Regions from separate parts of the Hydrogenophaga sp. ANAO-22 genome, predicted to be linked through region 1. Evidence: predicted binding sites of a transcription regulator. Region 1 holds the regulator's gene; the other holds the start of a gene.
The links. Region 1 encodes NrdR, which represses ribonucleotide reductase genes. Its sites were predicted from a motif close to CACNANATNTNGTG; they were not measured.
Positions count from the first base shown of each region.

Region 1 (6,574 bases):
CGTGGTGCTGGCACTCGAATCGAAAGCGCTCCCATTCAGCACGAAAGCCAGCTTGGGCTGGGTCACCACATCCCGTCGGGACGGCAGGTTGCTCAGGAAGGGCACGCCCACCGACAAGCCGCTCAGCTGGTGCGTAACGCCCACGCTGTCGTCGACGAACGTCAGTTCGCCCCCGGACAGGTTGATGTTGAACAGGGCGAACTGCGCCGGGTCGGACGGGGGTTCATCGTCTTTCGGGCGCAAGCGCTGCAGCACGTCGTCCACGTCGTACCGGCCTTCGCCCAGGTGGCGCAGCTTCAGCTTGGGATGCTCCAGCACAAGGGCGTCGAGCACTGGCGCGAGCCGAAACAGCGACTGCAGCTCGGCGTTGGCATAGAGGCGATCCAGCGTGAACTGCTCGCCCTCGCCTGTGGCATCGGCCACGCGCAAGCCCTCGATGGCGACTTCCAGCGACCACGGCCGGAAATCAACCCGTTCCACCGTCACCTGGCGTCCCAGCGCGGCCGTGGCCTGCTTGGCCAATTGCCATTTCAGCAAGGGCGGCATGCCCAGCCAGGTCACCAGCCAGAGCAGCAGGAGCCCCAGCAGGCCCAGCATCAGGCGCCGAGCCCACCGACCTTGGGACCACTGGGAAAAAAAGCTGTTCATTCGTGCGTTCGCTAACCAACGGATCCACGAGTGTCGTCGAACTGAAGGGATGCAGCAGCGCACACCTATATAGAGTCCCCCAGAAACAAGAAACCCCGGCAAGCGGGGCCTGCCGGGGTTGACGGCGGGCTAGATGCTCATGCCGTCGGTTTTGGCGGAGGGAGTTGGATGTCTCTCCAGCCTGGAAGCAACAGATTGCTCCCGTTGGAAGCTGACTTGCGGTTCGCCGCGTCGTCAGCTGATGCCAGTCTTCAGACAGGCCACTGCAGGTTACTCCCCTTGCCGCCCCGGATCAAGGCCGCATGGCCCGTTCTCCATGCAGATTTTCAATCGCGCCCGAAACGACCATTTGACGACCCCAAAATCACGTTTTGGAACATGAAAGGTGGTCACTGCCCGACAAACGGTCGTCGACGCGACATCCACCCGCAAGCCTTGCAGGCTCAAGGCTTCCCGCTAGCAAAGCCCTTTTGCTTACGTTTACTCACACTTGTTTATACCAAAAAGTAGGCTTAAATCGATTCATAAACATTGACTCGATATTAATAAGCCCATAGGATGCGCCAGCTTTGCCCGCCGAAGGGTAAACCCGAACCGCTGCCACCCAGGCTAACTCGACCGCTCCACCCTCTGGATCGGGCCGTCGATGGCGACCAATCCAGTCGACCCAGCTCCCACGAGCGAGGCCGGCGCAGAAAGGAGCGATGACATGACCGCGCAAGACGCAACGCCACCCAAGAGCACCTCAGGTGCCGTGGCATCCTTCAAAACCGCTGTTGGCGACGCCTACCAGGGCTTCTTCGACATCACCCACAACAGCCTGGCCCTGCTGGGCACCCTGGCGGCCGTGGCACTGATCACCCTGAGTGCCCGTGCAGATCTGCGCGCCAGCGCAGAAGAGCAACTGCTCGGCTGGCTGCTGGAGCGCCAGGAAGCCGCCAGCGCCGACGCCGTGTACGCCGCCGAGCCCACCGCGATCGACCGCGTGACAGCCGCTCAGCCCGGCGACCTGCCCAAGCAGCAGGCCAATGTGACCTACTGGCTCAGCCGCAAGTACCGCGTGGCGCCGGAACCCCTGAGCGTGCTGGTGGCGGAGGCCTTCGAGGTGGGGGAAAAGGCCAAGCTCGATCCCACGCTGATCCTGGCCGTGATGGCGATCGAGTCCCGCTTCAACCCGTTTGCGCAGAGCCCAGTGGGCGCTCAGGGCCTGATGCAGGTGCTGACCCGCGTTCACACCGACAAGTACAACGACTTCGGCGGACAATTGGCCGCATTCGACCCGGTGTCCAATCTTCGTGTGGGCGCGCGCGTGTTGCAGGACGCGGTCAAGCGCGCCGGCTCGGTCGAAGGTGGTTTGCGCCTGTACGTCGGTGCGGTCACCACGGACGGCAGTTGGTACATCGACAAGGTGATGGCCGAGCACATGCGGATCCAGAGCGTGGCGCTGGGCAAGCCGATGCAGCGCTATGTGCCCCAGGCACGCCCGACCACGGTGGTGGCACCCGCTGCCCCGGCCCCGGTGGCCGCCCCGGCAGCCGAAATCGAGGCCGAGGGCCCGGCCGCGCCGAACGCCCTCCCCCCTGGCGCGCCGCTCACCCGTTCCTGACCTCGCCAACCGGCCTCTCGGCCTCGGCTAAACTAGCCGGGTACGCAACTGGCGATAGGCGCGCGCCCCGACACATCTCTGTCGGCGGCTGCCGCTGACGTGGCCCCCCTGCCCGATCTGTGATCGTCTTCAGGGACAACCACTGGGAAGCGTGCCGCCCGACCTCAAGGGGTTCGGGTGTTCAGCCGTTCGCCTGGGCAGCCCTTGTCACCGCGCAAGGTTCCACGTCTTGAAGGACTGCCATGTACGACCGCAACATCCTCATCCAGCAAACCGACCCCGAGCTGTTTGCCGCCATCCAGGCCGAGAACGCCCGCCAGGAACACCACATTGAGCTGATCGCCAGCGAGAACTACGCCTCGCCGGCCGTGATGGCCGCACAAGGCACGCAACTCACGAACAAGTACGCCGAGGGCTATCCCGGCAAGCGCTACTACGGTGGCTGCGAGTACGTGGACGTGGCCGAGCAGCTCGCACTCGACCGCGTCAAACAGCTCTTCGGTGCCGAAGCCGCCAACGTGCAGCCGCACTGCGGCGCCTCCGCCAACGAAGCCGTCTTTCTGGCCTTCCTCAAGCCCGGCGACACCATCATGGGCATGAGTCTGGCCGAAGGCGGCCACCTCACCCATGGCATGGCACTCAACATGAGCGGCAAGTGGTTCAACGTGGTGTCCTACGGTCTCAACGACAAGGAAGAGATCGATTACGACGCCATGGAGCGCAAGGCGCACGAGACCAAGCCCAAGCTGATCATCGCGGGCGCCTCGGCCTACAGCCTGCGCATCGACTTCGAGCGCTTCGCCAAGGTGGCCAAGGACGTCGGCGCCATCTTCATGGTGGACATGGCCCACTACGCCGGCCTGATCGCCGCGGGTGTCTACCCCAACCCGGTGCCCCACGCCGACGTGGTGACCTCCACCACCCACAAGAGCCTGCGCGGCCCCCGCGGCGGCATCATCCTGATGAAGGCCCAACACGAAAAGGCCCTCAACAGCGCGATCTTCCCGGGCCTGCAGGGTGGTCCGCTGATGCACGTGATCGCGGCCAAGGCCGTAGCGTTCAAGGAAGCGCTTTCACCCGATTTCACCGCCTACCAACAACAAGTGCTGACAAATGCCAGCATCGTCGCCGAAACACTGACTTCGCGCGGCCTGCGCATCGTCAGCGGCCGCACCGAGAGCCACGTGATGCTGGTCGATCTGCGTGCCAAGGGCATCACCGGCAAGGAAGCCGAAGCGGTGCTGGGCAGCGCGCACATGACGATCAACAAGAACGCGATCCCCAACGACCCGGAAAAGCCCATGGTCACCAGCGGCGTGCGCATTGGCACGCCGGCGATGACCACCCGCGGCTTCAAGGACGACGAAGCGCGGCTGACCGCCAACCTGATTGCCGACGTGCTCGACAATCCACGCGACCCGGCCAACATCGATGCCGTGCGCGCCAAGGTCAACGCCCTGACCGCCCGCTTCCCGGTCTACAAGTGATGTTCTCAGGCCGTACAACGGGAGTGCCCTCCGCATGAAATGCCCGTTCTGCGGCCATCTTGAAACCCAGGTGGTCGAAACCCGCGTCTCGGAAGACGCGGATTTCATCCGACGCCGCCGCCAGTGTGGCCACTGCGAGAAGCGGTTCACCACCTACGAACGGCCGGAAGTGAGCTTCCCGGCCGTCGTCAAGAAGGACGGCCGCCGGGTGGACTACGTGCCGGCCAAGTTGCGGGCCTCGTTCGCGCTGGCCCTGCGCAAGCGGCCGGTCAGCACCGAACAGGTCGACGCGGCCATCGAGCGCATCGAGGAAAAGCTGCTGAACCTGGGTGCCCGCGAAGTGCCCGCCGCCCGACTGGGCGAGATGGTGATGCGGGAACTGAAGAAGCTCGACAAGGTGGCTTACATCCGCTTCGCCAGCGTGTACCGGAGCTTCGAGGATATCGACGAATTCAGGGCTCTGGTGGACGAAGTCCGGCGCTGAAAGTGCCCGACCTCACGGGGCAGAAATACCCCCGTTCCGCCCGTCGGGCCATTCACTAGCCCGGTCGGCCCAGCCCGGACTCTGCGACTTCCATCGATAGAGTAAGCATATGTACATTGCTGCGGCGCCCCAGAGAGCCACGCCTGCCCCCCTGCGGGCGGAAGGCGGCTTCACGATCATCGAGTTGATGGTCGTGGTCGCGCTCATCGCCATTCTGGCGGGCCTTGCAGCACCCAGCTTCACCGACATGTTTCGCCGATTCCGGGTGGACTCGGTGCGAGAAACATTCACCTCTTCCGTGACACTTGCCCGGGAAGAGGCCATTCGGCTGGGCACGCCCGTGGTCATCCGTCGCATCACGGGCTGTGGCCTGGCCCTGGCGAACAACCAGGACTGGAGTTGCGGCTGGCAAGTGTTCGCCGACCTCGACGGCAACAACGCCATGAACGGAGCGGAAACCCCCACCCAGGAGGTGTCCTTGACACCCAATGTCACGGTCCGAAAAGGCAACAACACCAACCCCGAATTCATCGTGATCAACCGGTTTGGTCAGGTCACGCAGGTGGATCAGCGGTTCGAGGTTTTCCCGACGGGCATGGCGGCGGCCAATGGCCAGTTGATCTGCTTCACGGCGGGCACCCGCTTGCGCACGGTCAAGAACGCCTCCGCCTGCCCCTGACGACGGCCGAACCATGCAATTCGCACGATGAACAACAAGGCATCCTCCCAACGCGGCGTCAGCTTGATCGAAGCCCTGGTCGCCCTTCTGGTGCTCGCCCTCGGCATCATGGGCATGGCGGGCATCCAGACCCGAACGCTGGTCGAGTCCCGCACCACGAACTCCCGCGCCCTCGCACTGCAGATGGCGGACGATCTGCTGGATCGCATGCAAGCCAACTCGGCCCTCCGGATCAATCCCCCCGCCGTCAGCCCCTATCTGGCGGCATGGGGCGCACTCGCGGCTGCGCCGGTTAACTGTTTCGCCGCCGGCTGCAATGGCGCCCAGCTGGCGGCCTTCGACCTCGTCCAATGGAAAGCCTCTCTGGCCCGGGTGCTGCCGGGTGGCGACGCCCGGGTGTTTCGGTCCAACACAGACGCCACCCAGTTTGGCATCCTGATCGGCTGGACCGAGACTCAGGCGAAGAACCAGGGGGAAGCGGCTGGCGCCCAGGCCACCTTGTTCACCGATGCCGTTGCCATCCGCGACGCCGCCAATGCGGTGGGGACGGGTGTGGCGGGCGTCGCCTGTCCGGCAGGGCTTATCTGCCACTTGGTCTACATCCGGCCATGAGGAAACACGGCATGGCTGTTTCACCCCGTCCCCCTTCGTGTCGTGCACGCGGTCGCCAATCGGGCGTCAGCTTGATGGAACTGCTGATCGGCATCAGCATTGGCTTGCTGGTGGTGGTGGCCGCCATCGGCAGCCTGGTGTATACCCGCACGTCAACCATCGCGGTGGGCGACAGTTCGCGACTGCAGCAGGATGCGTCCAACGCATTCCGCACGCTGGGTCACCACATCCGCCAGAGTGGTGCGCGCCGCATCATCAACCCCACGGTAGGCGATACCAACGTGGCGTTCAACGATGCCTACCTGGGCTTTGGCGCGAACCCCAACACCGGTGCGCCGCTGGTGCTGCAAGGCACCGAAGGAGCCGACAACGCGCCCGACACCTTGCAGGTCAGCTACGACACAGATCCCGTGCTGCAAAGCATGGATTGCCTGGGTGCGCCGACGCTGGTGGCCAACAACATCTCCAGCACCTTCTCGGTGGTCGGCAACGAACTGCGCTGCCTGGGTTCCGGCTCGGCCACCCCTTTCGCGCTGCTCCAGGGCGTGGAGGATTTTCAGGTTCTGTATGGTTTCAGGATCACCGATGACAGCTTCCAGTACCGGACGGCAGCGGCGATCAATGTCATGGTTCCCGCGCCTTGGGAGCAGGTGGAAACCGTTCAGGTGTGCCTGCGCCTTGTGGGTGAAATGAGCAACAACCCGGGCGCGGACATGACGGGATGCAATGGGGAAAACGTCGTCAACGACGGGCGCATCCGCCGTGTCTTTTTCCGCGTCTTCAAGGTCCGCAATCAAGGCATATGAAACACCATTCGTCTCCATCGCGGCAACACCCGCAGCGGGGCATCTCGCTCATCGTGGTGATGGTGATGCTGCTGCTCGGAACCATCGTGGTGCTGAGCAGCACGCGCCTGGGCTGGCTCAATGAGCGCTTGGTGGGCGGCGAGAGCGACTACCAGCGGGCATTCGCCGCGGCTGAAGCGCTGGTCCGCGATGCGGAGCGCGACATCCGGGGGCTGCGGATCGACAACGTCACGCCCTGCAACATCACGGCGG
Region 1 covers NZ_CP159956.1:623,074-629,647, forward strand. The annotation lists gene ABSY19_RS02790 (DUF748 domain-containing protein) at 1-648, opposite strand, end outside; gene ABSY19_RS02795 (transglycosylase SLT domain-containing protein) at 1,358-2,254, shown strand; ZMP/ZTP riboswitch at 2,289-2,460, shown strand; gene glyA (serine hydroxymethyltransferase) at 2,497-3,741, shown strand; gene nrdR (transcriptional regulator NrdR) at 3,776-4,225, shown strand; gene ABSY19_RS02810 (GspH/FimT family pseudopilin) at 4,335-4,904, shown strand; gene pilV (type IV pilus modification protein PilV) at 4,932-5,516, shown strand; gene ABSY19_RS02820 (PilW family protein) at 5,591-6,322, shown strand; gene ABSY19_RS02825 (PilX N-terminal domain-containing pilus assembly protein) at 6,319-6,574, shown strand, end outside.

Region 2 (6,574 bases), 2.6 Mb from region 1:
TCGAGCATGCGCATGGCGGTCTTGATGGTCGCCTGCAGCTTGGCGTGGTCCAGCACCTTGGCGCCGTCGTCACCGCGCTTGACGTGGTTGAGCAGGTTGACCGAACCGAGGTTGCACACGGCGGTTTCGGTGTCGCTGGTGTTGAGCGTGATCTCGGTGCACAGGTTGGAGCTGTGGACCACGCCGGCGTGCTGCTGCGGGCTGCGCACGTTGCAGGCGTCCTTGAAGGTGATCCAGGGGTGGCCGGTCTCGAACAGCATCGAGAGCATCTTGCGCCACAGGTCGCTGGCGGGCACCTTGCGGTACGGCTTGATTTCGCCGCGCGCGGCCTTCTCTTCATAGGCCAGGTAGGCCTTTTCGAAGTCGGCGCCGAACAGGTCGTGCAGGTCGGGCACGCTGTTGGGCGAGAACAGGCTCCATTCGCCCTTTTCCATCACGCGCTTCATGAACAGGTCGGGAATCCAGTTCGCCGTGTTCATGTCGTGCGTGCGGCGGCGGTCGTCACCGGTGTTCTTGCGCAGCTCCAGGAATTCCTCGATGTCCAGGTGCCAGGTTTCCAGGTAGGTGCAGACCGCGCCCTTGCGCTTGCCGCCCTGGTTGACGGCCACGGCGGTGTCGTTCACCACCTTGAGGAAGGGCACGACGCCTTGCGATTCGCCGTTGGTGCCCTTGATGTGGGAGCCCAGGGCGCGCACGCGCGTCCAGTCGTTGCCCAGGCCGCCGGCGAATTTGGAGAGCAGCGCGTTTTCCTTGATCGACTCGTAGATGCCGTCGAGGTCGTCGGGCACGGTGGTCAGGTAGCAGCTGGAGAGCTGCGAGCGCAGCGTGCCGCTGTTGAACAGCGTGGGCGTGGACGACATGAAGTCGAACGAGGACAGCACCTCGTAGAACTCGATGGCGCGGGCTTCGCGGTCAATCTCGTTGAGCGACAGGCCCATGGCCACGCGCATGAAGAAGGACTGCGGCAGCTCGATGCGCGTCTTGCGCACGTGCAGGAAGTAGCGGTCGTACAGCGTCTGCAGGCCGAGGTAGTCGAACTGCAGGTCGCGCTCGGGCTTGAGCGCGGCGCCCAGGCGGGCCAGGTCGAACTGCAGCAGTTTTTCGTCGAGCAGGTCGTTGTCCACGCCCTTCTTGATGAAGAGCGGGAAGTTCTCGGCGTAGCGCGCGCCCATTTCGGCGGCGGGCACTTCCTCGCCCATCACTTCCTTGACGATGGTGTGCAGCAGCAGGCGGGCGGTGGCGTAGGTGTAGTCGGGATCTTTTTCGATCAGCGTGCGCGCGGCCAGGATGGAGGCCTTGTAGACCTCTTCCATGGGCACGCCGTCGTACAGGTTGCGCTTGGTCTCGGCGACGATGGGGTCGGCCTTGACGTCCTTGCCCAGGCCGCTGCAGGCGGCGGCGATCAGGCCTTGCAGGCGCTGCAGGTCCAGCGGCACGCGCTCGCCGCCGTCGAGCACGTGCAGCACGGGCTCGGCCGGGTGCGCCACTTCGGCCAGGTGCGCGCGTTCCTGCGTGCGGCGTTCGCGGTAGAGCACGTAGGCGCGGGCGACTTCGTGGTGGCCGCTGCGCATCAGGCCGAGTTCGACCTGGTCCTGCACGTCTTCAATGTGGAAGGTGCCGCCACCCGGGCGCGAGCGCATCAGGGCGCGGGCCACGTTCTGCGTCAGCTCGTCCACCGTCTCGCGCACGCTGGCCGATGCGGCGCCCTGGGTGCCGTGCACCGCCAGGAAGGCCTTCATCATGGCGACGGCGATCTTGCTGGGCTCGAACGGCACGACGGCGCCGTTGCGGCGGATGATCTGGTAGTTGGCGAAAACCGAGCTGCTCGCGGCCAGCGAAGCCGCGGCCGGGGTACCGGCGGTGGGCTTCAGCGAGGCGGGGGACGGGGTGGTGATGGGAGAAGCGGTCAGCATTGGTTCCTCTTTCATTTGTTGTTGGGTGAACTGCATCGGGGGCGCGGTGTCCGATGGCAGGTTGGTGGCTTGGGTGCCGGTATCAACGCAGGCCGCAGGGGGTGGACGCGGTCGTCTGAAGGGCATTGTTCAGGCGACGGCCATACTGGGCGGGGTAGGGTTCGGGACTCACAAGGCAACACTATATCTGGTGTGCATGTCCCGTTCAAGCCACTACGGGTAGTGTTTACGAGAAAAAGCGGTCGTTAGACACGGCGCATTTTTCGTCAGACAAAAAATGCTGGTTCACATCCCCGCGCCCTGTGCGAATGATCGCTGGCGATTGGGCGGTTTGCTTGAATCCCGGTGGGCAACACCAATGCCGGCGGGGGCTTTGACGCGATTTGTCTTGGCTGGCCGCGCCGTTGCACGGCCGGTGAGAACGGGGCGTTTTTGGCGTCGCCCTGGCTCAGTCGCCAGCGACGCTGTGACCGAGTGTGTCTTGTGGGAAACACGCTTCGGGCCAGTGAAGGTCGGCGCGCAGGCGCGACCAGTCGAAACCCGGTCCGGGGTCCTGCTTGCGTCCGGGCGCGATGTGCTCATGGCCCGCCACATGGCGCACCGGATAACGTTGCACCAGTCGGGTGCACAGCCGCGCCAGGGCGGTGTACTGCGCGGCCTCGAAACGGTCGCCCTCCAGCCCCTCGAGTTCGATGCCGATGGAATCGTCGTTGCAGTTGTCGCGGCCGCGCCAGCACGATGCGCCCGCATGCCACGCGCGCGCATCGGCGTCGACAAACTGCACCACTTCGCCGTCGCGGCGCACGAAGAAATGCGACGACACCTCCATGCCCCGGATCTGCTCGAAGTACGGGTGGGCGCTCCAGTCCAGCTGGTTGGTGAAGAGCTGTTCCACCTCCGGGCCGCCGTACACGCCCGGGGGCAGGCTGATGGAGTGGATGACGATCAGGTCGATCTGTGCACCGTCGGGACGCGGGCCGAAGTTGGGCGACGGGCTGTGGCGCGCCGTGCGCAGCCAGCCGCCTTGCCAGGGATCATCGCGCTCGGCGGAATCAGGCCGTGGTGGTGTCGTCATCGTCCGACGGCATGGCGATGCCCAGCCGCTGGATGCGGTAGCGCATCTGGCGCAGGTTCAGGCCCAGGCGGGCCGCGGCCGCGGTGCGGTTGAAGTCGCATTCGCGCAGCGCCTTGAGCAGCACCTGGCGCTCCTGTTCGTCCAGGTAGGTCTGCAGGTCGGCGGGAATCTCTTCGGGCGGGCGGGTCATGGGTGCGCCGAGGCCATCGGCGGGCGCGAGCTGGTCGGGCTGGGTGGGCACTTCGGTCTCGTCGGCCTCGCCGAAGTCGTCCGGTTCGAGCACCTCGCCGCTGCTCAGGGCCAGGGCGCGCTGCAACAGGTTCTCGAGCTCGCGCACATTGCCCGGCAGTTCGCGCGACTGCAGCCAGGCCAGGGCGCGGGCCGACACCCTGGGCACGTTTTGCCCGGATTCGGCGCACAGCCGCGCCAGCAGAGCCTCCACCAGCAGAGGCAGGTCTTCGCGCCGTTCCCGCAGCGCAGGCGAGCGCAGGCCGATGACGTTGAGGCGGTAGAACAGGTCCTGGCGGAACTGGCCCGACTGCACGAGCGCGTTGAGGTCGCGGTGGGTGGCGCTCACCAGCCGCACGTCGACGGCTTCTTCCTGCACGCCGCCAAGCGCGCGCACGCGGCGCTCCTGGATCACGCGCAGCAGCTTGGCCTGCATGGCCAGGGGCAGGTCGCCGATTTCATCGAGGAACAAGGTGCCGCCCCGCGCCGCCTGGAAGTAGCCTTCGCGGTCGGTGGTGGCGCCGGTGTAGGCGCCCTTGCGCGCGCCGAAGAATTCGGCCTCGATCAGGTTTTCCGGGATCGCGCCGCAGTTGACCGCCACGAACGGCCCGCCGCTGCGGTGGCTGCAGTCGTGCACCGCGCGCGCCACCAGTTCCTTGCCCGTGCCGGACTCGCCCAGGATGAGCACCGGCGCCATGCTGGAGGCCACCTTCTCGATGCGCGACTTGATCTGCGCGATGCTGGGCGAGGCGCCCACGATGCGGCGCAGCGATTGCGCGCCACTGGAGGTGGCGGCTGGTTTTCTGAGGGCGTCGCCCGCGCCGCTGGCGTTGGGCGCGGGCGCCGTCGCGCCGTTGGCCATGGCGGCCGGGGACCCGCGCTGGCTTTGCAGCGCCGCCGTCACCGCGCTGCGCAGCTGTTTGAGGTCCACCGGTTTGGTGAGGTAGTCGAAGGCGCCGGCCTTGAGCGACTCCACCGCGTTTTCTGCCGATCCGTACGCGGTGATGACGATGCATTTTTCAGGCCGCTGGGCGTCCGCGAGTTCGCGCAGCAGGTCCAGGCCCAGGCCGTCGGGCAGGCGCATGTCGGAGATCAGCACGTCGAAGCGCTGCTGGGCGAGCCATTCGCGCGCCTGGGTGATGTCCGGCGCGGCCACCACCGCATGGCCTTCGCGCAGCAGGGTGAGCTCGTACAGCGTGCGCAGATCGGGTTCGTCGTCGACGACCAGCACGGAGGCGGAGGAGGGGGCGGTGGCCATTGGCGTCGTGTTCAGCGGGTCGCCAGGGGGGTGTCACCCGAGAGCGGGTGGCCTTGGTGCTCGGCGCGCGTGGCCACCGAATCGCCCATCGGGTACGACAGGCTTTGCTGTGTCGGCTCGCGAGTGGGCGCCGCGCTGGCGGCGGGGATCAGCGCATAGAACTCGTTGCCCTCGCGCTGGTCCAGGCGCGTGCGGCGGTAGGCGATCTGGGCGCCGTAGCGCTCGCAGAGTTCGCGGCAGATGTACAGGCCCAGGCCGCTGGAGCGGCTCTCGGAGGAGAAGAAGGGCTCGAACAGGTGGCGCATCACGCTGGCTTCGAGTGCCTGGCCGTCGCTCCACACCGAGAGGCGAACATGCTCGCTGCCACTGGGCTGGGTGATCAGGCGGATCGAGGAGGGTTTGCCGCTGGCGTGGCGCAGGGCGTTGTCCAGCAGGTTGATGAGCAGGCGGCGCAGGTGCTCCGGGTCGAAGCCCACATGGGCCGCAGGCGCGTGGGCATGCACGCCCAGGATGCGCTCAGCCTTGCTCTGGCGCACCCACTCGTGCGCGATCTGCCGAACGGTCTGGTCCAGTGGCAGGGAGGGCGCCGAGGTCGTGTCCTGGCTGGGCTGCGCGCGCGCCACGTTGAGGATGTCGTCGACGATGCGCGAGAGCCGTTGGGCGTTCTGCTCGATCATGCGGGTCAGCCGCTTCTGGGCCGGTGCCTGCACCTCTTCATCGAGCAGCGCATTGGCCTGCGTGATGGCCGAGAGCGGGTTGCGGATCTCGTGCGCCACTGCGGCGGACATGCGGCCCATCGAAGCCAGTTTCTCGGTGCGCACGCGCGCCTCGACCTCGCGCAGGTCTTCGAGGAACAGCACGCACAGGCCCGCGCTGCGCCCGCTCTGCGCGGTCAGGCGGGTGCGCGCATGCAGGCGCTGGCTCGGCCGGTCCTCGTTGTCGATGGTGGTTTCGGTTTCCAGGGCCTCACCGCGCGCAAAGGTTTCGTTGACCAGGTGGGCCAGGTGCTGCCAGCTGGAGCGGGCGGACAGCAGGAGCTTGGCCGCCTGGGGCGAGACCTGGCCGAGCAGCATGGCCTGGGCCGCCGGGTTGGCGCTGCGCACCACGCCGTGCGGGTCCACCACCAGCACGCCCACCGTCAGGCTTTCGATCACCAGTTCGTTCACCTGGGCCTGCGCGCGCGCGGCGGCCTGGCTGCTGGCGGTCAGGGCCTCTTCGCGGGCCAGCCGGATCGCCAGCTGGTTGGCCAGCACGCCCACCAGGAAAAAGCCGGTGCCGGTCAGCGCCGCCTGCAGGAAGCGCGCGGTGGACAGGTCGCTGAACAAGGGCGCATGCAGCGCCGCTTCGCCCAGCAGGTAGAGCGTGACGCTGGCGGCGGTGGCCAGGGCCAGCGTGAGCGAGCCCAGGATGGAGGCCAGCAGCACCGGCAGGGCGAACAGCGCCGTGTAGTTGATGCTGCCGACCTGGAACGACTGCAGCAGCGCGAACACCAGAACGTCCACGCCGATGGTCAGCAGCCACTGGACGTGCATCGGAGCGGCCTGCTCCGCCGGACGCCACAGGTAGAGCGTGACCAGCGCGGCGCAGAGGTGGGCCGAGCACACCACCACCAGCCAGTTGGGGCCGCCGGTCTGCGAGACCAGCATGAACACCTGAAGGGCGAGCAGCACCGTGGCGATGAACACCCGGGCCCGCATGAAGGCGCGCCACAGCCGGACGAAGGCGCGCATGCGCTGTTCGCGGCTCTGCACATGGCTGCCCTCGAAAGCGGAGTACCAGGACGGGGCGAACTGCGAGCTGACGTCCCGGGCCATGTCAGGCGTCCATCCGGAGGGAGGTCATGCCGAACCGCCTTCGCGCAGCCGGCGGTGCTCGGTGCTGCAGTACGCGCCCTGCTGGCCCCGCACCGCCTCGGTCTCGGGCAGGTGCGTGCCGCATTGCAGGCAGGCCACCATGATGGTGGGGACGTTGGCGCGCGGCTTGGGCGGGGGCGCCTGGCGGGCGGCCTCGGCGCGGTCGCTCAGGCGGTTGTTGCGCCAGATGTAGAACGCCACCATCACCACGGCCAGGACGAGCAGGTATTTCATGGTCAATGCCTCA
Region 2 covers NZ_CP159956.1:3,921,255-3,927,828, forward strand. The annotation lists gene ABSY19_RS18855 (ribonucleoside-diphosphate reductase subunit alpha) at 1-1,913, opposite strand, end outside; gene ampD (1,6-anhydro-N-acetylmuramyl-L-alanine amidase AmpD) at 2,362-2,988, opposite strand; gene ABSY19_RS18865 (sigma-54-dependent transcriptional regulator) at 2,966-4,474, opposite strand; gene ABSY19_RS18870 (sensor histidine kinase) at 4,486-6,288, opposite strand; gene ABSY19_RS18875 (PP0621 family protein) at 6,313-6,561, opposite strand; gene ABSY19_RS18880 (inner membrane protein YpjD) at 6,572-6,574, opposite strand, start outside.
Region 2: ABSY19_RS18855 (ribonucleoside-diphosphate reductase subunit alpha) is a predicted target of NrdR. The motif match lies at 2,093-2,106, and genes of this name have one in related genera.